3 regions of the Lentzea sp. NPDC059081 genome follow, and region 3 is predicted to be linked to each of the others. Evidence: predicted binding sites of a transcription regulator. Region 3 holds the regulator's gene; each other region holds the start of a gene.
The links. The regulator HspR, encoded in region 3, represses chaperone genes until heat shock. The targets are predictions, from matches to a motif close to ANNTTGAGTNNNNNNNACTCAANNT.

Region 1 (9,502 bases), on a different contig from region 3:
ACGAGCTCCCGCGCGAGGTCCGCGGTCACCGCCCGTTCGGGGTCGAGGTCGGGGATCGTGAGCGCGGCCTGCGCGAGGTAGCGGGTGAGGATGCCCGCGAACAGGCCGCCGTCGCCGCCGCCCTGGCCCTTGATCACGCCGTTGGTGGCGAGGTCGTCGTGCACGGCGGTGATCGTCCGCGCGGCCCTGTCCAGCCACTTGTCCTGCTGGCCGTGCTTCGCGAGCTCGACGCACGCGCCGATGAGCACCCCTTGGCAGTACGTGTAGATGTTCTTCTCGTACTCGCGGATCTCGCCGTTGGGGTGGACGTGCAGGCCGTCCCACGCGAGGCCGCTGCTCTCGTCCACCAGGTGCTCCTCGATCCAGTCCACGGTGGACCGGGCGCGGGCGAGGTCGGTGCGTTCGTTCTGGCGGGCCAGGAAGATCGCGGCGGGACCGTTGGCGGGCACGTTCTTGAAGTCGTCGTTGCGCTTCCACCAGATGCCGCCGCCCGCGTGGTCGGTCCAGCCGTCGCGCAGCCGTTCGGCGATGGCCTGCAGCGCCTTGGGCTTGGCCACGCCGACGTGCTCCTCGGCGCGTTGCAGGGCGAGGCCGAGCCACGCGACGTCGTCGTAGAAGTCGTTGGTCCAACCGAGGACGTTGCGCACCCGGATGCCGCGGACGACCTTGGTGACCGCGGCCCTGCGCAGCTCGGTGGGCGAGCGCAGGTAGCCGTCGACCAGGCAGTCGAGCAGGTGGGCCTGCCACCAGTAGTTGAAGCTGGCGTGCAGCTTGTCCCGGAACAGCGGGGGCCACGCGCGGGCTCCCAGCAACGTGCCCGGCACGCCCCAGACCCGGCGCAGGTGCCTGGAGTACACCGCGCGCTCCGCGACGCCCGCGCGTGCCGCCAGCAGTTTCGCGATCACCACCCGATCATCGTGAGTGCTTGATCGGTCAAGAAGCTCGGTGAACCGCCCAGTGGTACAGGCCCATGGCCACAGAAGTTGTCAGGTTGTAACTGCTGACCTTGTCGCGCATGGGCAGCCGCACGATCCGGGTGGCCCTCTCCCGCACCTCGGCGGACAGGCCGTGGCGCTCCGAGCCGAACGCCAGCACGGCGTCGTCGGGGATCGGGCCCTTCAGCAGGTCGCCCTCGGCGTCGAACGCGATCAGCTCGCCCGCGAAGTCGAGGCTTTCCGCTTTGGCGACCGGCAACGCGAAGTGCAGGCCCGCGGACCCCCTCAGCACGTTGGGGTGCCACGGGTCGACGTCGCCCGTCGAGATCACGCCGCCCGCGTCGAGCCCCGCCGCCACGCGGATGGCCGCGCCGAAGTTGCCGAGGTTGCGCGGGTTGTCGAGCAGCACCACCGGTGCGCCGCGGTCGAACGGCAGCTCAGGCCGTTCGGCGAAACCGGCGACACCGGTCGGGTGCGTACGGCCGACCCGCAGAGTGAACGCCTTCTGGTCCACCTCGGTGGCCTGGGCGAACGCGGCGACGAGGTCCGGCGCGTGCGACTCGGCGAGCTTCACCGCGGCATCGAGGTCCGTGGTGAGCAACGGGTCCACGGCCGCGCCGAAGCGCAGCGCGTGCTTAACCGTGTGAAAGCCTTCGAGCAGCACGCGCACCAGCGTAGAAGCCGATCCACGACGCCAGCACGACCGCCCCGAGCACCAGCTGGACCAGCGTCGACGCGCTCTCCGGGTACCAGACGCCGTCGATGTAGTGGTCGATGAACCCGGTCTCCAGCGGCGGCATGCCGGCCATCACGCGGAAGTCGTTCTCCCACACCGTCAGCGGGCACACGGTCGGCGTGATGATGCTCAGGATCGCCCAGGCGCCCATGGCGAGGTGCGGGTAGATGACCCACCTCCACCGCCACGCCAGGAACCCGCCCACGAGCAGGAACGCCAGCACCGTGAAGTGCAGCACCACCACCGCTTCTGCGAACAACCCGGCCATTCGCACCACCCCGCCCTCCAGACTAGGACGGGGTGACTCGCAGCGCTCTCGATAAAACCTCAGGACAGCCCGAGGTCGTCCAGGTCGAGCAGGTAGCGGTACTGCAGACCCTCGGCCTCGATGGCCTCCTTGGCGCCCGTACCTCGGTCGACGACCGTGGCGACGCCGATGACCTCGGCCCCGTGCTCGCGCAGCGCTGTGACGGCCGTCAACACCGAACCCCCCGTGGTGGAGGTGTCCTCGACGGCCAGGACGCGCTGCCCGCGCACGTCGATGCCCTCGATCTGGCGCTGCATGCCGTGCGCCTTGCTGGCCTTGCGCACGACGAACGCGTCGAGCACGTCACCGTCGGCCGCGGCGGAGTGCATCATCGCGTAGGCGACCGGGTCGGCACCGAGCGTGAGACCGCCCACGGCGACGAAGTCCCAGTCGCTCGTGAGCTGACGGAGGAGCTTGCCGATCAACGGGGCGGCTGCGTGGTGCAGCGTCGCCCGCCGCAGGTCGACGTAGTAGTCGGCTTCCTTGCCACTGGACAGGGTCACCTTGCCGTGCACGACGGCCAACTCGCTCACCAGACGGGCGAGCTCCGACTTCGCGTTCGCGTCCAAGACCACTTCAGTTCGCACAGGTCGCTACCTTCGCACACGCCGCCGTCACGTGCGTCCGCGCCCACCCGCCATGCGGGAGGCCATCTTGCGCACGAGCGCCCGCGGGAGCAGCCGCGAGATCGTCACGATCGCCTTGTACTGCCCGCCGGGAATCGACAACGGCTTGCCGCGGCGCAGGTCGCGCAGTCCTTCGTGGACCAACCGGTCGGCGTCGACGTAGAGGAAGTTGGGCGTCTTGGACATGTCGATGTTCGCGCGCTTGTGGAACTCGGTCCGCACGAAACCGGGGCACAGCGCCATGATCCGCACGCCGGAGCCCTCCGTCGCGAGCGCCATGCCCTCGGAGAACGTCGTCACCCACGCCTTGTCGGCGCTGTAGCTGGTGCCGCGGCCGGGCAGGAAGCTCGCGACGCTGGACACGTTGATCACGTCGCCCTTGCCGCGCTTCATCATGGGCGGGATCGCGGCCCGGCACAGGCGCAGCACCGTGGCGACGTTCACGTCGAGCTGGGCTTGGAGCTTCTCCACGTCGGCGGCGAAGAACTCGCCGCTGTTGGCGAAGCCCGCGTTGTTGACGAGCAGGTCGACGGCGGACTCGGCGAGGCGGGCCTCGACCTTGGCGCGGTCGGTGGCATCGCCGAGGTCGGCGGGCAGGACGTCCACCTGGACGCCGTGGCGGTCGCGCAGCTGCTGCGCGAGCTCCTCGAGCGCGGACGCGGTGCGCGCGACCAGCACGAGGTCATATCCCTCAGCCGCGAGCCTGCGGGCGAAGGCGGCCCCGATCCCGACGGTCGATCCGGTCACCAGTGCGGTTGGCATGCCACCGCACGGTAGTCGGAAAGTCGCCGGGGTCGAAGGCCGCCGATGATCACACTTCGTTCTTCGCCGGGCGGCGGAGAACCGCGAGTCGCAGCGCGAGGCCGGAAATGACCAGAGCGACTCCACCTGCGAGCAACCACCCGACCGACGCGCCGGTGTTGGCCAGCGTCACGACGGACGCCGTGCCGGCGACGGCAACGGGTGCAACTGCTTTTCCTCCGTACATCGTGGATCCCTTTCCGGGGGCTCGGGGACACGACGGTGTTACGAAGGGAGTATCTGAATCAAACTCGGATGTTTTACACGGAGCGTGCTGTGATCTAGATCACAGGACTTTAGTCACTAATTGGAATCGTGCTGGTGGAGGGCTTGCGGTAGCGGGTTACGGTGCGGTTCGTCACGCTCCGTACAAATACTCACTGTTGCTTTCGACCGAACGACGGCCGGTAGACCTCGCCACCTTCGTCCTCTTCGGACACCGGTTCCTCGACCTCCGACGGGTCGGGGTCGAACGGGTCGATCACGTCCGCGAGCTCACCGACGTCGCGCAGCAGCCGCTCGAGGCGCGCGGGCGACGAGTTGGGCGGCGCGGCGGCCAGCACCCAGTCGTTCTCCATCCAGACGACCGTGACGTCCCCGCCGATCTCCTCGGCGGCGTCGATCAGGTCGGGCGTGATGATCTTGCGAGCGGCCGGCACGTCCGTGACGAACGCGTACCGCGAGCCCACCGGCCCGAGCAGGTCGGGCATCGGCATCTTCTCGTTGTCGCGCTGGAACGGCACGGTCGACAGCCAGAGCTCGATCACCACCGACAACGCCCGCCGGCACCGGACGCCGACCAGCACGGAGTTGACCTTGCCGCTGGTCTCGTGGTCGAGCACGTAGACCTGCCGCCGCCCGTCCGCGGTGAAGGTCGAGCCGGCGACGACGTCACGGGCGAGCCCGGTGCCGTAGTACGCGATGGCCCCGGCCTCCCACCGGGTCGGCAGCACGTGGTCTGTCTCCTCGAACTGCCAGCCGCGCAGAGCAGCCCAACGGCGCCGTTCACGATTACGCGCGGTTCGTTGCGCCCGGTCGGTCGCGAGCAGGGCGAACCCCGCCACACCCGCCACCGCGGCGACGGTGAACCAGACCCACGCCGGTATGCCCACAGCTGAAGCGTAGTGGGTCGAGGGCGAGGAACGAAGATCACTTCCGCGCGTCGTGCCCGCAGGTGCCTATTCGAGGTGGTGAGGGGTGCCGCACGGGTGCTCACGGGGAACGACGACGACCTGCTCAGCGTCCGCGTAGACGATCAGGCCTGGGTCGTCGCGGTCCAGCCGCACCCACGGAACGCCGTGGGCGTCGAGGACGGCGAGGTAGCCGGAGACCCGGTCGATCAGGTGCGGCGAGGTGCACCGGAACCACGCCGCTGCGCCGGGCCGTTGGTACACGGCCAGGCTCACGGTGGCGGGGTTCGTGAAGCTGGCGTTGCGACCGGCACCACGACGACCTGGACCTCGTCCTCGTAGACGACCCTGCCGGGCGCGTCCGACGTCAGCCGCGCCCACCGCACCCCGTGCGCGTCGAGAAGGGCGAGATAACCGTGCACCCGCTCCAGCAGGTGGGTCGCCTCCGCCTTGAACCAGGCGTGGGCACCGGGGTTGAGTTCGCGGTCGTACACCGTCGGATCCACTGTCGACGGATCGGTGTACGCCGCGTCGTACCAGGCGTTGTTCACGCGCATGAACGCCTCTTGCTCAGCGGTGAGCCGCCCATCACGCCGCAGGCCGTTCACCAGCCCGAAGATCCCCGGGAAGGTCCCGCGCGCGTTCGGCTCGACCGCCTGGTACCGGACGAAGCGAAGATCCCCCACGAGACCGAACCTACCGGTCTCGCAGGGGATCCGGACGTCACGCCGTGCGGCCGACGATCAACCCCGTCTGGTCGTCGAGCACGTCGACCCGCACCGTGTCGCCGTCGCGCACCTCACCCGCCAGCAGCTCCTTCGCCAGCTGGTCGCCGATCGCCGACTGCACGAGCCGCCGCAGCGGCCGGGCGCCGTAGATCGCGTCGAAGCCGTTCAACGCCAGCCAGTCGCGGGCAGCCGTCGTGACCTCCAGCGTCAGCCGGCGCGCGGCCAGCCGGTCCGCCAGGCGAGCGATCTGGATGTCCACGATGGACGTCAGCTCCTCGGTGGCGAGCGCGTGGAACACCACGACGTCGTCCAGCCGGTTCAGGAACTCCGGCTTGAAGTGCCGCTGCACCACGCCCATCACCGCGTCGCGGCGTTCGAGCTCGGTCAGCGACGGGTTCACGATCGTCTGCGAGCCCAGGTTCGAGGTGAGCACCAGGATCGTGTTGCGGAAGTCCACGGTCCGACCCTGGCCGTCGGTCAGGCGGCCGTCGTCGAGGACCTGCAGCAGCACGTCGAACACGTCCGGGTGCGCCTTCTCGACCTCGTCCAGCAGCACGACCGAGTACGGGCGGCGGCGGACCGACTCCGTCAGCTGGCCGCCCTGGTCGTAGCCGACGTAGCCGGGAGGCGCTCCGACCAGGCGGGCCACCGAGTGCTTCTCGGAGTACTCGCTCATGTCGATGCGGATCATCGCCCGCTCGTCGTCGAACAGGAACGCCGCCAGCGCCTTGGCCAGCTCCGTCTTGCCCACGCCGGTGGGGCCGAGGAACAGGAACGAGCCCGTCGGGCGGTCCGGGTCGGCGACTCCGGCGCGCGTCCTGCGCACCGCGTCCGACACCACGCGCACGGCCTCTGCCTGGCCGACGACACGACGGCCCAGCTCGTCCTCCATGCGCAGCAGCTTCGCCGTCTCGCCTTCCAGCAGACGCCCCGCCGGGATGCCGGTCCACGCCGACACCACGTCCGCGACGTCGTCCGGGCCGACCTCCTCCTTCAGCATCGCGGCGTCCTGAGTGGACTCCGCGGCGGCACCCAGCTCCTTCTCCAGCTGCGGAATCTTGCCGTAGCGCAGCTCGGCGGCACGGCCGAGGTCGCCGTCGCGCTCGGCCCGTTCGGACTCGCCGCGCAACGACTCCAGCTGCTCCTTCAGATCACGCACGCGGTCGATGGAGCCCTTCTCGTTCTGCCAGCGGGCGGTCAGCGCCGCCAGCTCCTCGCGCTTCTCGGCCAGCTCGGCGCGCAGCGCGTGCAGCCGTTCGACCGACGCCGGGTCGGACTCCTTCGCGAGCGCCATCTCCTCGATCTCGAGACGGCGGACCGCGCGTTCGACGGTGTCGATCTCGACGGGCCGGGAGTCGATCTCCATGCGCAGCCGGGACGCGGCCTCGTCGACGAGGTCGATCGCCTTGTCCGGCAGGAAGCGCGCGGTGATGTAGCGGTCGGACAGCGTCGCGGCGGCGACGAGGGCGGCGTCGGTGATGCGCACGCCGTGGTGCACCTCGTAGCGCTCCTTGAGCCCGCGCAGGATGCCGACGGTGTCCTCCACCGACGGCTCGCCGACCAGCACCTGCTGGAAGCGGCGCTCCAGGGCGGCGTCCTTCTCGATGTGCTCGCGGTACTCGTCGAGCGTCGTGGCACCGACCATGCGCAGCTCACCGCGGGCGAGCATCGGCTTGATCATGTTGCCGGCGTCCATGGCCGACTCCCCGGTCGCACCGGCGCCGACGATGGTGTGCAGCTCGTCGATGAACGTGATGACCTGGCCGGCCGAGTCGGTGATCTCCTTCAGCACGGCCTTGAGCCGCTCCTCGAACTCACCGCGGTACTTGGCGCCCGCGACCATCGAGCCCAGGTCGAGCGACACGACCTTCTTGCCGCGCAGCGACTCGGGCACGTCACCGGCCACGACGCGCTGCGCCAGGCCCTCGACGATCGCCGTCTTGCCGACACCGGGCTCACCGATCAGCACGGGGTTGTTCTTGGTGCGCCGCGACAGCACCTGCACGACACGGCGGATCTCGGCGTCACGGCCGATCACCGGGTCGAGCTCGCCCTTGCGCGCGCGCTCGGTCAGATCGACGCCGTACTTCTCCAGCGCCTTGTAGGTGCCCTCGGGGTCCGGGGACGTCACACGAGCCGACCCACGCACACGGCTGAAAGCCTCCTTCAACGCGTCGGGCGTCGCACCGTGCCGTCGCAGCAGGTCGGCCACCTGGCCACCGTGCTGCGCGAGACCGACCAGCAGGTGCTCGGTCGACACGTACTCGTCGCCCATCTCGGTCGCGAGCTCCTGCGCCTTGCCGAGCACCCGCACGGCGTCGCGCGAGAGCTGCGGCGCGGAGACCGTCGAGCCGGAAGCGCTGGGCAACGACCGGGAGAGCTGCTCCAGCTCCTTGCGCACGAGCGTCGGGTCGGCGCCCACGGCCTCGAGCAGCGGCGCGGTCAACCCGTCCGTCTGCGCCAGCAGTGCACTGAGCAGGTGCACGGACCCCACGTCCGGGTTCCCGTTGAGCGTCGCGGCCTGGACCGCGGCGGAAACCGCCTGCTGCGTCTTCGTCGTCGGGTTGAAAGCGTCCATTCCTCCACCTCGTGGTCAGCCTCCAGCATGGACCATCATCCCGCACAACGTCAGAAAAGTTGAGTCTGTTCCGCTCAACTACGAGAACGTGACGGCCGTCCCGAAAATCGCACGTCAGCGAGACCGGGTTGGGCGAAGATCACCCCATGACGTCCATCATCCACAGCATCACCATCGACGCACGCGACTCCTACGAGATCGCCACGTGGTGGAGCAAGGTCCTCGGCCACCCGCTGCACGCCGACGACAACCCGGGCGACCCCGAGTGCCTGATCGAGCTGCCGATCGGCATCCGCTACCTGTTTATCAACGTGCCGGAGGGCAAGGAGCTGAAGAACCGCCTGCACCTCGACCTGCAACCGTCCGACGGCACCCGAGACGAGGAGGTCGAACGCCTCCTCGCCCTGGGCGCGACGGTCTTCGACGATCAGCGCAGGGCCGACGGCACGGGCTGGGTGACGATGCGCGACCCCGAGGGCAACGAGTTCTGCGTGGAACGCAGCGCAGCCGAACGCGCCGCGACCTCCTGACGACCGTCACTCGAAAGCACCAACAGCTTGTCCACAGCAGGAGCCGGGTTATCCACAATCCGCTGGTCAGTATCCACAGGTGAATCAGGTTCAGTGGCGACCGTCTGTGCACCAGAACCCGTTGGAGTGACATCCACGGAGTCCCGCAACGGCTGCTCCTTGATCAGCAGCACCGCGATCACCGTGAACACCGCGAGCCCGGCGGCGATCAGGAACAGCTGCCCCATCGCATCGCCGTAGGAGTCCCGCACCACCGGGGAGAGGGAGCCGCGGTCGAGCGTCTTCGTGCTCACGTGAGCCGCCAGCACGGCCCCGAGCACCGAGACGCCGGCCGTCCCGCCCAACGACCGCAGGAACGTGGCCGTGGAGCTGGCCGCCCCGAGATCCGCCATCCCCACGCCGTTCTGCACGGCCAGCACGAGGTTCTGCATGGTCAGCCCTACCCCGACACCGACCAGCGCCAGGTAGGCCCCCATCAGCACGAGGTTCGTGGAGTGGTCGATCGTCCCGAGCAACGCCAGCCCGGCGACCAGTGAGAACGAGCCCCACACCAGGTAGCTCTTCCACTTCCCGCTCTTGGCGATCAACTGCCCGCTGACCGTCGACGAGATGCTCAGCCCGAGCACCAACGGCACCGTCAGCAACCCGGCCTTGGTGGGCGAGAACCCGCGAGCGATCTGGAAGTACTGCCCCATGAACACCGACGCCCCGAACATCGCGGTCCCCACCGCCACGCCCCCGAGCATCGCCAGCACCACGGTCCGGTTCTTGAACAGGTGCAGCGGAATGACCGGCGCGGACGCCCGCCGCTCCACGAAGTAGGCACCCACGATCGCCAGCACCGCCCCGCCAGCGAACAACGCGCTCTCACCAGAGACCCACGCGAAGTCCTTGCCGGCGAACGACACCCACATCAGCACCAGGCTCACCCCACCGGTGATCAACGTGGCACCGAGGTAGTCGATCTTCACGTGCCGCTTCACCGTCGGCAGGTGCAGCGTCTTGCGCAACACGGCCAGCGCCACCAGCGCCAACGGCACGCAGACGAAGAAGCACCACCGCCACCCGGGCCAGTCGACGAGGAACCCGCCGACCAACGGCCCACCGACCGTCCCGGCCGAGATGACCATG
Region 2 (9,502 bases), on a different contig from region 3:
CGTCCGGCCCGTTCGCGTTCGGCGTGCTGCGCGAGTCCACGGGGTCGTGGTCGGTGTCCCTCGTGCTGCAGCTGGTGCTGCTCGCGGCGCTGACCGCCCTGGGCATGATCGCCGGGCGCCCGCGCTACGTGTAGTGGTGCGGTGTAGTGGTGGCGGTGTAGTGGTCAGGAATCGAGAAGCACGGCGTTCGCGCTGGTCCTAGCTTTGTCGGCATGGACATCACCATTGACGCGACGTTCCTCCCGCACACCGACCCCGATGCCTCGCTGGCGTTCTACCGCGACCTGCTCGGCTGGGAGGTCCGTGCCGACGTCGGTCGGGGAACGATGAGGTGGATCACCGTTGCCCCGGTCGGTTCGGCTTCCTCCGTCGTGCTGGAACCGCCTGCCATGGCGGAAGGACTCACGGACGCGCAGCGCACCGCGATCACGGAGATGATCGAGAACGGCTCGTACGCGTTCATCAACCTGGCCACACCCGACCTCGACGGCGTGTTCGACAAGCTGCAGGCGGGCGGTGCGGACGTCCTGCAGGAACCGGCCGTGCAGCCGTGGGGTGTGCGGAACTGCGTGTTCCGCGACCCGGCCGGCAACACCGTGCGCATCCAGCAGGCCTAGCCGGTCAGTTCGCGACGAACCCGCGGTGCAGCACCGTGAGCTGGTCGGCGAGGTAGCGGGCCCACGCCTTCGCCCGGTCCCAGTCCGGTGCCGCGCCGCCGAAGCTGACGGGCCCGATGGCCCCGAGCCTGCGGACCATGCGCGTGACGTCCTGGGGGACGGGAGGAGTGCCGCGGTGGAACAACCACAGCGGTGTGTACTTCAGGGACGCCTTGTGCCGCCGCACGAACCGCTGTGCGTCTCGTGAGGCGGCGTCGCCCATGATCACGGCACCGAACTCGTACAGCGACTCGGCCGCGGCCACCGGGAGCACGGTGGCTCTCAGTCCGCAGCCGGCCAGCTCGGTGCCGATGATCTCGGCGATCTCATCCGTGGCGGCGATTCTCGACGTGTAGGCGACGAGGACTCTCTCGGTCATCGCTGCATCGTGCTGGGTTTCTGCCCGGCGCGGGAGCGGCGGAAGTCCCTGTCCCGTAAGGCCTTCAGTCCAGCGGCAGGTTGAGGAGCGCGTTTTCCACGAGCTCTGGCATGGCCGGGTGGATCCAGTACTGGCCCTGCGCCATCGTCTTCGCGTCGAGGCCGAAGCTCATCGCCTGGATCAGCGGCTGGATCACCGTCGACGCCTGCGGGCCGATGATGTGCGCGCCGATCAGCTGCCCGGTGGCGGGGTCCGCCAGCAGCTTCGCGAACCCGGTGGTGTCCTCCATGGCCCAGCCGTACGCGATCGAGGCGTAGGCCTGGCTCGCGGTGACGTACCGGATTCCCTTGTCCTTGGCCTGTTCCTCGGTGAGGCCGACGCTCGCGATCTGCGGGCTCGAGAAGACGGCGGCCGGGACGAAGCGGTGGTCGGACTTCCGCGGGCTGTCCGGGTTCAGCAGGTTGTGCTGGACGACCTTGGCCTCGTGGTTGGCGACGTGCTTGAGCTGGTAGTCCGAGCTGATGTCGCCCAGGGCGAGGATGTGGTCCTGGCTGGTCCTCTGGTACTCGTCGACCTTGACGCGGCCGTCGTCGTGGAGGTCCAGGCCCGCCTTGGCCACGTCCAGCAGGTCCGTGTTCGGCTGACGGCCCGTGGCGATGAGGAGTTGTTCCGCCTCAACGGTTTCCTCGCCGTTCGGGCCCTCCAGGTGGAGCCTGACACCGGTCGCGGTCTTCTCGGCCCTCGTGGTCTTGCGCTGGAGCCGGACGTCCCACTTCTGCCTGGCGATCTCCGTGAAGCGCTCCGCGATCTCCAGGTCCTCGTGGCGGAGGAGGAGGTTCGAGCGGGCGATCACCGTGACCTCGACGCCGAAGCTGCTGAAGACGTGGGCGAACTCCGACGCGATGAACCCGCTGCCCACGATGACCAGGCTCTTCGGGAGCTCGTCGAGGCGCATGATCGTGTCGCTGGTGTGGTAGCCGGTCTGGTCGAGGTCCGCGATGTCGGGGATGGACGGGCGGCTGCCCGCCGCGATGACGATCCGGTCGGCGGTGATGGTCTCGCCGGTGCCGGTGTCGATCGTCTTCTCGTCGAGGAACTTCGCGGTGCCTTCGTAGACCGTCACGTTCGCGTTCTCGTTGGCGCGCCAGTTGCGGCCGCCCTCCGCGATCGGGTCGATCCTGCCGAAGACGCGGTCGCGGATCTCCGGCCAGTGGACCGCGTCCGTGTGTGCGTCCACGCCCAGCTTCTTGGCGTTGGCCGGGGCTGCGGCCTGGTCCGCGGTGTGGACGAACATCTTGGTGGGGATGCAGCCCACGTTCAGGCAGGTGCCGCCGAAGGTGCCCTTTTCGAGGATGGCGATCTGCCAGCCTGCCATGGCGTCGTTCGGGATGCTGTTGCCGGAGCCGGTGCCGATGATGACCAGGTCGAAGTGCCTCACGTGTGGATCCAACCATTTTTGGGTTGGGGGTGTTCCCCGGTTGGTTGTTACGTGGGGCTTACGTGGCGTGGCGGGCTCACGTTGTGGGCTCGTTGGTGCGTGCCTGTCCCGTTTCGTGCGCGGGGCTCTGCCCCGGACCCCGCCAACTGATCAAAGACCCCCAGCGCCGTTAGCGGGTTGATGGCACGCCTGTTGCGTTCGGCGGCTTGCTGCTGCGTAGGTGGTTCGGTTCGGGTGGGGTGGTCCCGTCCCAAGCCGAGTCCGAGCGAGCCACACGTGAGGAGGGGTGTCAACCCGGCGAAAAGCGTGCCGGGTTGACACCCCTCCTCACGTGCAGCTAGTGCTGGGCACGGCTCGTGACGGGACCACCCCACCGGAACCTCGCGTTTCAAGCCAAGACTGCTCGCCTTCGGCTTCGCGGTGGCTCGGCTTTGCCTTCGCGTCAGTGCTGGTAGGTCGGGGTGATGATCGCCCGCGCGAGGGTGTGGAAGGCGAGGTTGAAGCTCACCACGGCTGCGGAGGCGTCCTGGTCGACGTCGAGCTTCTCCACGTCCACGGCGTGGACGACGAAGAAGTAGCGGTGCGGGTGGTCGCCCTTCGGTGGGGCGGCTCCGCCGAAGGCTCGGGTGCTGTAGTCCGAGCGGACGTGGAAGGCGTCGCCGGGGAGGGTGTCGTCCGAGGCGCCCGCGCCCGTGTCGAGGGAGGTGACGTCGGCCGGGAGGTTGACTGCCACCCAGTGCCAGAAGCCCGACGGGGTCGGGGCGTCCGGGTCGTAGCAGGTGACCACGAAGCTCTTGGTCTCGGCCGGGTGGCCCGACCAGGAGAGCTGGGGTGAGGTGTTGCCGCCTTCGAAGACCTGGGCGGTGTCCAGCTGCTTGCCGTCGCGCACGTCCGTCGAGGTGACGGTGAAGGTGCCCACCTGGGGGAGCAGCAGGTAGGGGTCTGGAGCGACTGGGCGCTCGAGGCTCATGGAACTCCTCCTTTTTGTGATCAGTTCGAGCCTATCCCCGGGCAACCGCGACGGCCTGTTCGACGTCTTCCTGCGGGGTGAGGGGAAAGATGATGTCCAGGTTGCGGCTTTGTGCTGCGTTTGCGTTGGTTGTTGGGCTGGTGTCGTGTGGACAGACGCCAGAGGAGCACGCCAGCGGGCCCGTGTTGACCACGGCGCCTACGACCACCGCGGCTCCTACGTCGTCGGTGGAGCGGCCGAAGCGGATGTTCGAGCCGCCGTATCCGTACGGGACCGTGCAGGCGAAGGCGCCTGCTGTGGTCGACGGGATGGTGCCTGTCGTCACGCACATTCCCACCGACAAGCCGTACGTGTTCATCACCATCGACGACGGGGCCGTGCAGCATCCCAAGGCTCGTGAGTTGATGATCGGGGCCGGCGTGTGGCCTTCGGTGTTCCTCAACACGAAGTACGCCGAGGGGCACAAGGACTACTTCAAGCAGCTGCCGGTGACGGTGCAGAGCCACACGACCAGCCACCCGAACCTGCAGGGGCGGCCGTTGGAGTTCCAGAAGCACGAGATCTGCGGGAACGCGGACTTCCTGGCCTCGGACTACGGGAAGCGGCCCACGTTGTTCCGGCCGCCGTTCGGCAACTACGACGCGACTACCCGCCATGCTGCCGCCAGCTGCGGGTTCAAGGCGCTCGTCAACTGGACGGCCGCGGTCAACGACGGGCACGTGCAGTTCCAGCAGGGGGATCGGCTCAAGCCGGGGGACATCGTGCTCATGCACTTCCGGACCACGTTCGTCGAGGACTTCACCGCGTTCCTGGACCGGGCCAAGCAGGACGGGCTGACGCCGGTGCCGCTGGAGGACTTTCTCGGCTAGCCGTGCAACCCCCGACGGCTCCGGGCGCGTGATCAAGGTGGGGGAACTGGGGACTGGGGGAACGATGAAGAGGATCGCAGCAGTGCTCGTCGCCGCGGCGATGGCGATGAGCTTCGCGCCGAGCGCGTTCGCGGCTGAGGGAACCGCGTTGACGGAGATCCGCACCGGGGTGCACGCCGGTTTCGACCGGGTCGAGTTCGAGTTCACCGGGGCACGGCCGGGTGTGGCCGAGTACCGGACGACCGAGCTGGAGAGGTGCGGGTCCGGCAAGCCGATGTGGGCCCCTGGCGACGAGTTCCTCGTCGTCACCATGCAGCCCGCGAACGCGCACGACCACACAGGGCCTCGTGAGTTCGAGACCCCCGGCCTTTCGCAGGTCCGGGGCGTGGCGAACACGTGCGACTTCGAGGCCCACCTGGAGTTCGCGATCGGGTACGCCGGCACCGGCCGCGCGTACACGGTCTCGGTCCAGGACAACCCCACGCGAGTCGTGGTGGACATCCACAACAGCTGAGTTGTCTTATGGGGAGACAAATGAAGAAGCGTTTCACCGCGGCACTGTTCGCAGTGCTCGCGATGGTCACGTTCGTCCCGGTGGCGTCGGCCGACGACGGCAACGCCCACCTCACGAGCATCGTGACCAGCAAGCACGACGGTTTCGAGCGGATCGAGCTCATGATGGACCGTCTGCCCACCCAGTCCCTCGTCCAAGAGGTCGACGAGGTCTGGCACTGCGCCAAGGACGTCCTGATTCCTGTCGGGGGTCAGAAGTTCATCCGCACGACGCACTTCAGCGCGGCGATGAGCGACAACTTCAAGCCGACGTACACCGGGCCGCGGCTCTTCGCGCCGGAGGGACTGACCAACGTCAAGGGTGTCGCGCTCTGCGACTTCGAGTCGATGCTCTACGTCTCCGTCGGGTTCGACGACGTGAGCTCGACGTACGAGGTCCAGGCGCTGACGAACCCCACCAGGGTCGTCATCGACATCCGCGACTGACCGAAGCAACTGTGGCCTGGGTCACACGTCTTAAGGGCATCGCACGAGCCCTGAGAGGGGGCCGAAGATGAACAGACGTCTCGCCGCGGTGCTGGTCGCGGTCCTGGCGGTCTTCACGATCGCACCGGTCGCGTCGGCGCAGAGCGTGCCCACGCTGTCGGACATCAGGACCGGGCAGCACAACGGGTTCAGCCGGGTGGTGCTCGACCTGTCGGGACTGCCCTCGGAGCACCGGGTCAGCGAGGTCACCAGCGTCTCGCACTGCGCGTCCGGGAACCCGATCACCGTCGCCGGTGGCGGGGTCCAGGAGATCCTCCGGGTCACGTTGGTCGGTGCGGCCGCGCACGACGACAACGGCAACCTGACCTACCCGGGGTCGCAGAACTTCGCGACCCCCGGTCTCGGCAACGTCCGCGGGGTCGCGCTCACCTGCGACTTCGAGGCGACGCTGGAGGTCGCCGTCGGGTACGCCAACCCGAGCTCGTGGCACCGGGTCTTCACGTTGACGAACCCGAACCGGCTCGTCATCGACGTCGGCCTGTAGCAACGCGAAAAGCCTCGTGGGGGCAGTAGTCGCCGCTACTGCCCCCACGAGGGACCTAGGTGGAGGTGTTACGCCGCAACGGTCGCGACGACCTCCTTCGACAGCGCGTGCTCCAGCACCTCGGCCACGTCCGACACGAAGTGCACGGTCAGCTGGTCGCGCACCGACTCCGGCACGTCGTCCAGGTCCGGCTCGTTGCGCTGGGGCAGCAGCACGGTCGTGATGCCCGCGCGGTGGGCGGCGAGCAGCTTCTGCTTCACGCCACCGATCGGCAGGACGCGGCCGGTCAGCGAGATCTCACCGGTCATCGCCACGTCCGAGCGCACCGGGCGGCCGGACAGCAGCGAGGCCAGCGCCGTCGTCATCGTGACGCCCGCGGACGGTCCGTCCTTCGGCACCGCACCGGCCGGAACGTGGATGTGCACTCCCCGGTCGGCCAGCGACGCGGCCTTCTCGTCGTGCGAACGCAGGTACGACAGCGCGATCTGCGCCGACTCCTTCATCACGTCGCCCAGCTGGCCGGTCAGCGTCACGCCGGTCGAGCCGGTGTCCTTCGGGGCCAGCGAGGCCTCGATGAACAGCACGTCGCCACCGACACCCGTCACGGCCAGGCCCGTCGCCACGCCGGGGACCGAGGTGCGCTCGGCCGACTCCGGGGTGTTCTTCGGGCTGCCCAGGTAGGACTTCAGCGACGGCTGGTCGACCGTGATCGGCAGCTCGCCCTCGCCGAGGGCGACCTTCGCGGTCACCTTGCGCAGGATGCGCGAGAGAGCCCGTTCCAGTTGCCGCACACCGGCTTCGCGGGTGTACTCGCTCGCCAGCTGGTGCAGGGCGGGCTTGTCGAACGTGACGTCCTCCGAGGTGAGGCCGGCGCGTTCGATCTGGCGCGGCAGCAGGTGGTCGCTGGCGATCGTGACCTTCTCGTCCTCGGTGTAGCCGTCGAGCTGGACGAGCTCCATGCGGTCGAGCAGCGGCGCCGGGATCGACTCCAGCACGTTCGCGGTCGCGAGGAACACCACGTCCGACAGGTCGAGCTCGACCTCCAGGTAGTGGTCGCGGAACGTGTGGTTCTGCGCCGGGTCCAGCACCTCGAGCAACGCCGCCGTGGGGTCGCCGCGGTAGTCGGAGCCGACCTTGTCGATCTCGTCGAGCAGCACGACCGGGTTCATCGAACCGGCCTCGCTGATCGCGCGGACGATCCGGCCCGGCAGCGCGCCGACGTACGTGCGGCGGTGGCCGCGGATCTCGGCCTCGTCGCGCACGCCGCCCAGGGCGACGCGGACGAACTTGCGGCCCATCGCCCGTGCCACGGACTCGCCGAGCGACGTCTTGCCGACGCCGGGAGGGCCCGTCAGCGCGAGCACGGCGCCGGAACGACGCCCGCCCACCACGCCCATGCCGCGGTCGGCACGGCGCTTGCGCACGGCCAGGTACTCCGTGATGCGCTGCTTCACGTCATCGAGGCCCGCGTGGTCGGCGTCGAGGACCTCACGCGCCGCCTTGATGTCGTAGGAGTCCTCGGTCCGCTCGTTCCACGGCATCTCGAGGACGGTGTCGAGCCACGTCCGGATCCAGCCCACCTCGGGCGACTGCTCGGAGGTGCGCTCCAGCTTGTCGACCTCGGCCAGCGCGGCCTTGAGCACCTTCTCGGGCAGCTCGGCGGCCTCGACGCGGGCGCGGTAGTCCTCCTGCTCGGTGGCGGGCTTGCCGTCGAGCTCGGCCAGCTCCTTGCGGATCGCGGCCATCTGCTGGCGCAGCAGGAACTCGCGCTGCTGCTTCTCGACGCCTTCCTTGACGTCCTTCGCGATCGTCTCGTTGACGTCGAGCTCGGTCAGGTGCGCCTGGCCCCACTCGACGAGCTTCTCGAGCCGCTCGGTGACGTCGGACGTCTCCAGCAGCCAGATCTTCTGCTTCTCGTCCAGGTACGGCGCGTAGCCCGCCAGGTCGGCGAGCGCCGACGGGTCGGTGATCTGCTGCACCGAGTCGACCATCTGCCACGCGCCGCGCGTCTGCAGGATGTTCGTGACGATCGCGCGGTACTGCTTCGCGAGCTCACGGGTGCGGTCGGTGATCTCGGACTCGTCCGCGATCGTCGCGTTCACCCACAGCGCCGCGCCCGGCCCCGTGGTGCCCGTGCCGATGCGCACGCGCTTGGTGCCGCGCACGACGGCGGCGCGTTCACCGCCCGGCAGGCGTCCGACCTGCTCGATCTCGGCCAGCGTGCCCACGGGGGCGTACTTGCCGTCCAGTCGTGGGACGAGCAGCACTTGATGATTCGCGGCCGTCGTGGCGGCGTCCACGGCCGCACGGGCCTCGGCACTGGCGTCCGCGCCGGAGATGCGGACCGGCACCACCATGCCGGGGAGCACCACGACGTCATCGAGCGGCAGCACCGGCAGGGCCAACGTCTCGCCCATCTCCATCACCCTCCAAAGTTGAGTCTGTACCGCTCAACCAACTTCAGCGGGGTGGTGTTCCCCCGAGGTGTTCGCTGTGAGCGAGCGGCCTCGATAGGCGGACTTGATCGCCGTTGGGGCGCCCGGCGGTGGACACCCGTGCGGCGCAGGGGTGAGGATGCGGGCGTGATGGAAGAGCTGAAGTGGGTCCCGTCCACGGTCGACGTCACCCGCCCGAGCGTGGCGCGGATGTACGACTACTACCTGGGCGGCTCGCACAACTTCGAAGCCGACCGCGCCGCCGCCAAGCAGGTGGAGCAGCACTTCCCCGGCGTGGCCCAGAGCGCGCAGGCGAACCGCTCGTTCCTGCGCAGGGTCGTCCGCCACCTCGTCGCCGAGGGCGTCGACCAGTTCCTCGACCTGGGCTCGGGCATCCCGACCGTGGGCAACGTCCACGAGATCGCCCAGCAGGACAACCCGGACGCCCGCGTCGTCTACGTCGACTTCGAACCGGTCGCCGTCTCGCACGCCAACGCCCTGCTCGCCGACAACCCGAACGCCAGCGCGATCCTCGCCGACCTGCGCGCCACCTCGTCGGTCATCGACGGCGCCCGCGAGGTGCTCGACTTCTCCCGCCCGGTCGGCGTGCTGATCATCGCCGCCCTGCACTTCGTCCCCGACTCGGACAAGCCGTACGAGGCCGTCGCGTCGTACCTGTCCGACCTGCCGTCCGGTTCGTACCTGGCGATCACGCACGCGAGCTGGGACAGCCTGACCGACGACGAGCGCGCGGAGGCCGACCAGATCAAGAAGATCTACAACAGCTCGGACAACGCGCTGACCATGCGCACGCACGCCGAGGTCACCAGGTTCTTCGACGGCATGGAGATGCTGGAGCCGGGCGTCGTCGCGGTCAACGACTGGCGCCCGGACTCCTACGAGGACCGCACGGGCATCTACGGCGCCGTCGCCCGCAAGCCCTGAAGCAGGCGGTCCCGGATCGCGTTCGTCTCGCGGTCGGTGAGGGTGCGTTCCGGCGCCCTCATCGTCACGCGGATGAGCACGTTCTTCTGACCGGGCAGCGCATCCAGCCGTTGCCGGACGTGTTCCGGCAGCTCTTCAGCGGGTGTCTCGCTCAGGATCTCGATCTCCTCGACGACGTCCTCCGGCACGAGCGCGCGGATGCGGTCGCCGAGCGTCTCGACGTCGTCGTGGACGTCCGCCACGATCGAGATGTCCCGGATGGCGGCC
Region 3 (9,502 bases):
GCACGCGAAGGCGATCGACCGCGCCGTGTTCCCCGGCCTGCAGGGCGGTCCGCACGACCACACCACCGCGGCGATCGCCGTGGCGCTGCACGAGGCCTCGCAGCCGGAGTTCCGCGAGTACGCCCACACCGTCGTCGCCAACGCGAAGGCGCTGGCAGGCGCGTTGCTGGACCGCGGCTTCGACCTGGTGTCCGGCGGCACCGACAACCACCTGATCCTGATCGACCTCACGTCGAAGCTGATCGGCGGCAAGCCGGCGGCACGGGCGCTCGACCGCGCGGGCATCGAGCTGAACTACAACGCGGTCCCGTTCGACACGCGCAAGCCGTTCGACCCGTCCGGCATCCGCCTCGGCACCGCCGGCATCACCACCCGCGGCCTCGAGCCGGAGCAGATGCCGTCGATCGCCGGCTGGATCGACCGCGCGATCGCCGCCCACGACGACGACCAGGCACTGGACCGGATCGCGTCCGAGGTGGAAGAACTACTCGCCGCCCTCTAGCGACCTGGCGGCGGCACACACCTCACCGAGTGACCGGCGGGCGATCTCCCGGAAGTCCCCGCCGGTCTCGAGCCACCGCACGTACCCGCGGTCGAACGCCAGCACCCCGAGCTCGGCGGCCACGACGGCGTCCAGCTCGGGCACCCCGCGGTCCTTCAACGCACCGGTCATCGCGAGGGCGAACCCGACCATCTTCAACGCGGCCCGCTCCCGCAGCTCGTCGTTGCCCGCGATCACCGCCAGCCGCTGCGCCCCGTGCGACAGCCGCTCCTCCCCGAACGTCACCGCGGTGGCCACCAACGCCGCCTCGACCGCCGCCAACGCCCCGGCCTCCACCGGCGTCGCGGCGATCGCCCCGGTCATCAACCCGGCGAGCTCGTCCTGCCCCCCGAACAGCACCTCGCGCTTGTCCCGGAAGTGCCGGAAGAACGTGCTCTTCGTCAGCCCCGCGCGCTCCGCGATCTGAGCGACCGCCGTGTTCTCGTACCCCTGCTCGCTGAACAGGTCGAGCGCAGCCGCCACCAACCGCGCCCGTGCGTCCGGCTCCCATCGACCCATGCCCCCATCCTAAGTGATGCGACTTAGTCCCATCACTCTGCTACGGTTGATGAGACCAAGTCCCATCACTTGTCGCAGGAGAAGGTTTCATGAAGGTCTTCGTCACGGGCGCCAGCGGCCACGTCGGCTCGGCCCTGGTCCCGGAACTGCTGAACGCGGGCCACCAGGTAGTGGGCCTGGCCCGCTCGGACGCCTCCGCCGCCAAAGTCGACGCCCAGGGCGCCACCCCGTTGCTGGGCACACTCGACGACCTGGACGTGCTCCGCAAAGCCGCCGCCGAGTCGGACGCCGTGATCCACCTGGCGTTCAAGCACGACGAGATGTACGCAGGCGACTACGCCGGCGCCGCCCACGCCGACATCGCCGTGGTCCGCACGTTCCTCGACGAACTGTCCGGCACCGGCAAGCCCCTGATCGGCACCGGCGGCACCCTCTCGTACTCGGGCCTGGGCCACACGGCCACGGAAGAGGAACGCGTCCCGAGCGACAGCCCCCGAGGCGCCGCCCGCAACGAGATCATCGACGCCACCGACCTCCGCGGCGCCGTGGTCGTCCTCCCGCCCACCGTCCACAGCGCCCTGGACACGGCAGGCTTCATCCCGATCCTGATCAGGACCGCACGAGCCACCGGCGTCTCCGGCTACCCCGGCGACGGCACGAACCGCTGGTCAGCAGGCCACACCCTGGACGCCGCCCGCCTCTACCGCCTGGCAGCGGAAAAGGCACCGGCCGGCTCGGTCCTGCACGCGGTGGCAGAGGAGGCGATCACAATGAAGGAGATCGCCGAGGCCATCGGCCGCAAGCTGGGCGTGCCCACCGAGAGCATCCCGGCAGACCGCGCACAGGAACACTTCGGCCCACTGGCGTTCATGGTGTCGCGCGACGCCCCGACGTCGGCCGAGCAAACCAAGGCACTGCTGGGCTGGGAGCCGAAGGAACCGGGCCTCCTGGAGGACCTGGAAGCCGACTTCTACTTCGAACAGAAGTAGACGCGAGACCAAAGGCGAGCCCCTGCGAAGGCGAAGCCGAGCCCTTTGCTTTGAGCCAAGAGCGCCCGCGGTGGGGTCCCGTCACGAGTCGCACCACAGCACTCGCTGCAACGAGATGGGGGTGTCAAACGGCCACGCTTTTCGGCTGTTTGACACCCCCATCTCGTTGTGGCTCGCTCCTGGTGCGACTCGTGACGGGACCCCACCGCAACGCAACCAAACTACGAAACAGCAAGCCGCCCAACACAAACAGGCGTGCCATCAACCCGCGAGTGGCGCTGGGCCCCCGATCAGATTGCCGGGGGTTCGGGGGCAGAGCCCCTGAGGGGAAGCACGCAACCGCAACCACCCCGCCCGCACCAGGGGAACGCCACGAAACAAGGGTCGCACAGGGGGCACGCAACAGAAGGCACAAAACAGGGGAACGCAACCACCCCAGCGCAAACCACACGCTGACGCAGGCGTCCCCCTGAAAAATGGACCCCTGATCAACCCGACTTTACTCAGGGGGTCCGACAAGATTCACTTGCGCGGCTTCGGCTTCCACACCACCAGCGCGGTCTCCTGCCGAATGGGCACCAGATCCCGCCGATAAGAAGCATGCACAGCAGCAGCCGTCGAATCAGCCGCCGCCAAAGCCTGAGCAAGCTCCTGCTGCAACTCGGCAACGCGCATCCGCAACGCATCCACCTGGTTCTCCAGGTCGATGATCCGCTTGATCCCCGCGAGGTTCACACCCTCGTCCTGCGACAACCGCTGAACCTCGCGCAGCAGCACGATGTCCCGCATCGAGTACCGCCGCCCGCCACCGGAAGTGCGCCCCGGCGACACCAGCCCCATCCGGTCGTACGACCGGAGGGTCTGCGCGTGCAACCCGGACAACTGGGCGGCCACCGAGATCACGAAGAACGGCGTGTCCTCGTCAGTCCCAGGAGGGAACGGAAAACCCACGGAACTCACCGCCCTTCAAGCAGCGCGTTCAGATCTCCGCGCGGATCGTGGTCCACGGTCACCGCCGCGTACTCCTCCAGGGCCTTGCGGGCCTCGGACGAGAGGTTGTTCGGCACCGCGACCTCCAGGGTGATCAGGAGATCGCCGGAAGTGCCGTCGCGCTTCGTGATCCCCTTGCCCCGCGCCCGCATCACCCGTCCCGAGGACGTGCCGGCGGGCACCTTCAAGGTCACCTTGCCGTCCAGCGTCGGCACGGTCAACGTCGTGCCCAGAGCGAGCTCCGAGAACGTCATCGGCGCCTTCAGCGTCAGGTCGTTGCCCTGACGGCCGAACACGCTGTGCGGGTTGACGTGCACGCGCACGAACAGGTCGCCGGAGGGCCCGCCGTTGCGGCCGGGTTCTCCCTGTCCCGCAAGGCGGATCCGCTGGCCGTCGTCGACGCCCGACGGGATCCGCACGGTCAGCGTGCGGGTCCGGGTGCTGACGCCGTCGCCACCGCACTCGGGGCACGGGTCGTCGATGATCCGGCCGGTGCCGCGGCAGTCGCGGCACGGCTCGCTGAACGCGAAGGCGCCCTGCGAGCGGGTGACCAGGCCGGAACCCGAGCACGTCGCGCAGGTGTGCGGGGTGGTGCCGGGCTTGGCGCCCGAGCCGTTGCACGTCGTGCAGGCGGCCGGGGACGACAGGCGCAGTGGCACGGTCGCGCCCTTCACCGCCTCGGTGAAGTCGATGCGGACGTCGGTCTCGACGTCCTCACCACGGCGCGGGCGCGTCGGCGAACCGGCCGCCGCTCCGCCACGCCGGTTGAACAGGCCGCTGAGCATGTCGCCCAGGCCGCCGCCACCGGTGCCCTGCGCGGCACGGCCGAACAGGTCGTTGACGTCGAAGCCGCCGGAACCGAAGCCGCCGGAGCCCGGGAAGCCACCGCCACCCGCGAACAGGCGGCGGGCCTCGTCGTACTGCTTGCGCTTGGCCGGGTCCGACAGCACGCCGTAGGCCTCGGAGACCGCCTTGAAGCGGGCCTCGGCCTTGGCGTCGCCGGGGTTGGCGTCGGGGTGCAGCTCGCGGGCGAGCTTGCGGTACGACTTCTTGATCTCGTCCGCCGACGCGTCGGAGGAGACGCCGAGCTCGCGGTAGAAGTCCTTTTCGATCCAGTCCCTAGCACTCACCGGACGTCTCCTCCTCCCTAGTTCTCTTCAGCCGGCGCGGCACTGGGTGCCGGCTCGTGGTCCGTCACCGCGACGAGCGCGGGCCGGACGAGCTTGTCGCCGAACGTGTAGCCGCGGCGCAGGACGGCGGTGACCGTCGGTCCGTCGACGTCCGGGGACGTGCTGTGCTGCACGGCCTCGTGCACCGACGGGTCGAACGCCTCGCCCTCGTGCGCGAACGGCTGCAGGCCGGTCTTGGCCAGCGTGGACACGAGCTTGTCCGCCACGGCCTTGAACGCGCCGGTCAGGTCGCCGTGCGCGGCGGCCCTCTCGACGTCGTCCAGGACCGAGAGCAGCTCGCCCGCCACGGACGCCTTCGCGTTGTTGATCACCGCTTCGCGGTCGCGTTCCACCCGCTTGCGGTAGTTCGCGTACTCGGCGGTGAGCCGCTGCAGGTCGGCGGTGCGCTCGTCGAGCTGGGTCTTCAGCTCGGCGGCCACCTCGTCCACGACCTCGGCGACCAGGGGCTCTTCGGAAACCGGAGCAGTGCCTTCGGCAAGGCCCTCCTCTGGCGCCGCGTGGGCCGGCGGCCGGACCTCGCCCGTCTCGGGGTCGATCCGGCGCCGGTCGTTCACGACGACCTGAGGCTGCTCCTCGTCAGGGGCGGCGTGCCTCGGCTCGGTCACTTCTTCTCGTCCTCGTCCACGATCTCGGCGTCGACGACGTCGTCGTCCTTCTTGGCGCCCGCACCCGCGGCACCCGGCGCGTCGGCACCAGGGGCCTCGGCACCGGCGGCACCCGGCGCGTTGGCGTAGATCGCCTGGCCGATGGCCTGGGACTCGGTCGCGAGCTTCTCGACCGCCGTCTTGATGGCGTTGATGTCGGTGCCCTTGAGCGCCTCGGTCGCCTCCGCGATGGCGGCGTTGACCTTCTCCTTGACCTCGGCCGGGAGCTTGTCGTCGTTCTCCTTGACGACCTTCTCCGTCTGGTAGACGAGGGTCTCGGCCTGGTTGCGGACCTCGGCCTCCTCGCGGCGGCGCTTGTCCTCCTCCGCGTGGGCCTCGGCGTCCTTCACCATGCGGTCGATGTCGTCCTTCGGCAGCGCGGAGCCACCGGTGATCGTCATCGACTGCTCCTTGCCGGTGCCCAGGTCCTTCGCCGACACGTGGACGATGCCGTTCGCGTCGATGTCGAAGGTGACCTCGATCTGCGGCACGCCACGGGGGGCGGGCGGCAGGCCGGTCAGCTCGAACATGCCGAGCTTCTTGTTGTGCGCCGCGATCTCGCGCTCGCCCTGGAAGACCTGGATCTGCACGGACGGCTGGTTGTCGTCCGCCGTCGTGAAGGTCTCGGAGCGCTTCGTCGGGATCGTGGTGTTGCGCTCGATCAGCTTGGTCATGATGCCGCCCTTGGTCTCGATGCCGAGGGACAGCGGGGTGACGTCGAGCAGCAGGACGTCCTTGACCTCGCCCTTGAGGACACCGGCCTGCAGGGCGGCGCCGACGGCGACGACCTCGTCCGGGTTCACGCCCTTGTTGGGCTCGCGGCCGCCGGTCAGCTCCTTGACGAGCTCCGCGACGGCGGGCATGCGGGTCGAGCCACCGACGAGCACGACGTGGTCGATGTCGCCGACGGAGATGTTGGCGTCCTTGATCACGTTGTTGAACGGCGCGCGGGTGCGCTCGAGCAGGTCGTTCGTGATCCGCTGGAACTCGGCGCGCGACAGCGTCTCGTCGAGGAACAGCGGGTTCTTGTCCGAGTCGACCGTGATGTACGGCAGGTTGATCGAGGCGTTGCTGGAGCTGGACAGCTCGATCTTGGCCTTCTCAGCGGCCTCGCGGATCCGCTGCAGGGCCATCTTGTCCTTGGTCAGGTCGATGCCGTTCGCCTGCTTGAAGCGCTCGACCAGCCAGTCGACGATGCGCTGGTCCCAGTCGTCGCCACCGAGGTGGTTGTCACCGGAGGTCGCGCGGACCTCGACCACACCGTCGCCGAGCTCGAGCAGCGAGACGTCGAACGTGCCGCCACCGAGGTCGAAGACCAGGATGGTCTGCTCCTTCTCGCCCTTGTCGAGGCCGTACGCCAGAGCGGCGGAGGTCGGCTCGTTGACGATGCGGAGCACGTTGAGACCCGCGATCTGGCCGGCCTCCTTGGTGGCCTGGCGCTGCGCGTCCTCGAAGTAGGCCGGGACGGTGATGACGGCGTCGGTGATCTCCTCACCCAGGTACGCCTCGGCGTCGCGCTTGAGCTTCATCAGCACGCGCGCGGAGATCTCCTGCGAGGTGTACTGCTTGCCGTCGATCTCGTCGGTCTTCCAGGTGGTGCCGACGTGGCGCTTGACCGAACGGATGGTGCGGTCGACGTTGGTGACGGCCTGGTTCTTCGCGGGCTGACCCACGAGGACCTCGCCGTTCTTCGCGAACGCGACGATGGACGGGGTCGTCCTCGAGCCCTCCGAGTTGGCGATGACCGTCGGCTCACCGCCCTCGAGAACGGCGACGACGGAGTTGGTCGTCCCCAAGTCGATGCCGACTGCACGCGCCATTGGAGTTCCTTCCGCTAGTACTTGTTGAGCGTTGCTGGCTCAAGTTTGCCATCCGCTCAACCTTGAGCCTACCCGACTCAAGCTTTCTGACTGTGCCAACGGCCGGGAAGCTCGCGTTGTTCCCTCAGAACGCACCGAGGGCCACCCCTTGTGGAGTGGCCCTCGACACAGTCCCCCCGGACGGGTCTCAGATGGCGAACACCCGGACCTCTCCCGACCCGGTGGTCAGGTTGAGCTCGAGGGAGGCGTTCGGGTCGGTGGCGACGTGGATGTCGCGGTCACCGCTGCCCGAGTTCCCGGTGATCTTGTAGGGACCTCCCGGCACCCGCACGTTGACGTCACCGGAGCCGCTGTTGGCCCGGACGGACCTCGGCTCCGCCATGGTCAGCTCGACCCGGCCGGAGCCGGAGTCGGCGATCACGTCGCCGCTCAGGAACGACCCGTCGATGTCGCCGGACCGCGCGACGGCGAGCAGCTTGCCCTTCACCGTGTTCAGCTCGATGCGGCCGGAACCGAGATCGGCGGTCACGGTGCCACCGACCCTGGTGGCCCGGAAGTCGCCCGACCCGGCGTTGACCTTGACGTCCCCGGCGATGTCGAGCGTGGTGACGTCGCCGGAGCCGGTCGAGTACTCGACGGAGGCGACCCCCTCGACGACCGCGTCGCCCGACCCCACGTCGCCGACCACGGTGATGTCGGCCGAGGGCACGAGCACGTCGTAGTTGGCCTCGCAGTGGTCCCCGCACGAGTCCAGCACCAGCACGGTGCCCTCGACGTGGTGCGTGGGCCCGCTCGGCTTGTTGTTCTTGTTGTGCTGCACCCTGCGGTGGATCTTGGTTTCGGCCAGGCCCTGCTGGTGCCTGATCGTCACGTCCCCCGACCCGTTGCGCGCACGCACGGACGTGATCTTCTCCCCGACCACGTGGTCGTCGGAGAACTCGTACTCCACGATGCGGATGCCACAGCCCGTCAGCGCCGTGAGCACCGTCCCCGCCACCAACGCCACCAGCGCTGTCCTCATCATGCCCACAAAAGTAGAGGTGAGCCTGCTCAGGGACACGGCAGTGAGCCCCCGGAGCGGGGGTGGGGTTCTCCCTACCCCGACCTAGACGAGGTCTTCGAGCACCGCGCGCAACGCCGGCGCCGTGCGCGCCGGGTCGTTCAGGAACCTCGTCGACGCCAGCACGTGCGCCGGGGCGATGCGCTCCCAGAGCAGGCCCTCGACCGGCACCTCGACGATGTGGAGCTCCACGCTCTGCGCCCACCGGCCGATGCGCGACTCGATACCGCGCAGCACGTCGCCGATCGGCAGCGCGGCCGGGCTCTGCACCCGGTGCAGCTCCTCGATGCCCGGCTTCAGCGCGAGCGCGGCGGCGTGGCAGGCGGGGCGGGTCAGCAGCGCCGCGGCGTCCTCGGGGGTGGCGGGTTCGGCGCCGCGCGTGCACGCGACCAGCGCGTCGGCCCACCAGCCGGGCCACTCTGCGGTCACGGCGGCGCGGTCGACGCCCGCGGGCACCTGCACCGGCAACGACGGCTCCAGGCCGGGCACGTGCGGCTCGACGTCGACGGACAACGCCAGCGAGTCGCGCACGTAGAGCGCCGCGAGGAGCCCCAGGCTCACCCCGTGGCTGATGCCGGACACCTCTCGCGCGAACTTCATGGCCTCATTCTTCCCTCGCGGCGGCCGTGAAATCGTCGCGACCGCGGATCAAGAAGGACACGATTGGCTCCAGCTCGTCCTCGGTCGGCGCGACGTCGGCGATGAGGCCCTGGAGCAGCAGCCCGTCGATCGCGGCGAGGAACGCGCGGAACGCCACCGGGTCGGCCGGGCGGACCGCCTCCACCGCGAGGTCGAGCCACCGGCGTGCGGCGGCTTTCAGCTCGGGACGCCTGCCCGCCAACAGGTACAGCTCGTACTCGGCGAGCGTGCGGCCGCGGTTCTCGTCGACCGACTTGGCGATGACCTTCGCGATCTCCCGCGCGCTGCCGCCGCTCGCGACGATCTGCAGCATGTCGTCGCACAGCACCTCGGCCGACCACAGCAGCGTGGCGATCAGGAGGTCGTCGAGCGTCGCGTAGTAGTAGGTGGGCGCCGTCGTCGGCACGCCCGCCTCACGGGCCACACTGCGGTGGGTCACGCCGGCGATGCCGTCGCGTTCGATCACGCGCAGGGTCGCCTCGATGATCGCCCGGCGCTTCTTCTCGCCCCGCGCCTTGCGGCCGTCCACCTTCTGGGGCTCCATTACCGCGGTCAGTGCGTCCTCCCGAGCTCGAGCGTCACCACGCCTCCGATGATCAGGACCAGGCCGACGACCATCGTGGGGTTGAGGGTCTCGCCGAGGAACCGCCAGCCGATGATCGCCACGGACGCGACACCGATAGCCGACCACACGGCATAGGCGACGCCCACGGGCATACCCAACTTCAACGCGCGCGAAAGTGCCGTGAAGGCGATGGCGTATCCGATGACGACCACGACCGACGGCCACAGTCTGGTGAATCCCTCGGAAAGCTTCAACGACACCGTAGCGGCGATCTCGGCCACGATCGCCGCGGCCAGATACACGTACAACACGGTGGACTCCAGGGGTTTGGACGAACTACCTGAACGATTGTTCCATAAGTTTTCGATCAAGATGTGGAATCTTGACCGGTACGCGGGGAGACACCGGCCACGTCCAAGTGGTTACTCAGGAGTAACCTGTCCTAGACTCCCGCCATGACCCTCCAGCTGGTTCTCGGACTCGTCGCCGTAGCGGTGAGCGTCGTCGCCTGGGGCGTGTTCGTCACCGGCGTCTGGAAGATGATC

Region 1: the regulator HspR is predicted to act here: its motif matches at 7,898-7,922, upstream of clpB (ATP-dependent chaperone ClpB).
Region 2: the regulator HspR is predicted to act here: its motif matches at 8,288-8,312, upstream of lon (endopeptidase La).

Annotation. Positions count from the first base shown of each region.
Region 1 is NZ_JBHYGW010000030.1:78,911-88,412, forward strand. It holds gene ACFWV3_RS38800 (glycoside hydrolase family 76 protein) at 1-908, opposite strand, end outside; gene ACFWV3_RS38805 (TrmH family RNA methyltransferase) at 934-1,599, opposite strand; gene ACFWV3_RS38810 (DUF2784 domain-containing protein) at 1,571-1,939, opposite strand; gene pyrE (orotate phosphoribosyltransferase) at 1,999-2,553, opposite strand; gene ACFWV3_RS38820 (SDR family NAD(P)-dependent oxidoreductase) at 2,593-3,366, opposite strand; gene ACFWV3_RS38825 (hypothetical protein) at 3,783-4,517, opposite strand; gene ACFWV3_RS38830 (hypothetical protein) at 4,584-4,811, opposite strand; gene ACFWV3_RS38835 (hypothetical protein) at 4,808-5,221, opposite strand; gene clpB (ATP-dependent chaperone ClpB) at 5,259-7,841, opposite strand; gene ACFWV3_RS38845 (VOC family protein) at 7,988-8,371, shown strand; gene ACFWV3_RS38850 (MDR family MFS transporter) at 8,269-9,502, opposite strand, start outside.
Region 2 is NZ_JBHYGW010000035.1:48,679-58,180, reverse strand. It holds gene ACFWV3_RS40685 (MFS transporter) at 1-134, shown strand, start outside; gene ACFWV3_RS40680 (VOC family protein) at 213-617, shown strand; gene ACFWV3_RS40675 (hypothetical protein) at 622-1,035, opposite strand; gene ACFWV3_RS40670 (mycothione reductase) at 1,100-2,473, opposite strand; gene ACFWV3_RS40665 (YbhB/YbcL family Raf kinase inhibitor-like protein) at 2,916-3,443, opposite strand; gene ACFWV3_RS40660 (polysaccharide deacetylase family protein) at 3,689-4,312, shown strand; gene ACFWV3_RS40655 (hypothetical protein) at 4,377-4,826, shown strand; gene ACFWV3_RS40650 (hypothetical protein) at 4,847-5,311, shown strand; gene ACFWV3_RS40645 (hypothetical protein) at 5,379-5,855, shown strand; gene lon (endopeptidase La) at 5,924-8,272, opposite strand; gene ACFWV3_RS40635 (SAM-dependent methyltransferase) at 8,441-9,235, shown strand; gene ACFWV3_RS40630 (hypothetical protein) at 9,208-9,502, opposite strand, start outside.
Region 3 is NZ_JBHYGW010000013.1:3,293-12,794, forward strand. It holds gene glyA (serine hydroxymethyltransferase) at 1-502, shown strand, start outside; gene ACFWV3_RS26270 (helix-turn-helix domain-containing protein) at 485-1,060, opposite strand; gene ACFWV3_RS26275 (SDR family oxidoreductase) at 1,150-2,049, shown strand; gene ACFWV3_RS26280 (heat shock protein transcriptional repressor HspR) at 2,572-3,000, opposite strand; gene dnaJ (molecular chaperone DnaJ) at 3,006-4,169, opposite strand; gene grpE (nucleotide exchange factor GrpE) at 4,187-4,834, opposite strand; gene dnaK (molecular chaperone DnaK) at 4,831-6,693, opposite strand; gene ACFWV3_RS26300 (DUF4097 domain-containing protein) at 6,881-7,717, opposite strand; gene ACFWV3_RS26305 (hypothetical protein) at 7,799-8,353, opposite strand; gene ACFWV3_RS26310 (TetR/AcrR family transcriptional regulator) at 8,358-8,936, opposite strand; gene ACFWV3_RS26315 (DMT family transporter) at 8,945-9,268, opposite strand; gene ACFWV3_RS26320 ((Fe-S)-binding protein) at 9,413-9,502, shown strand, end outside.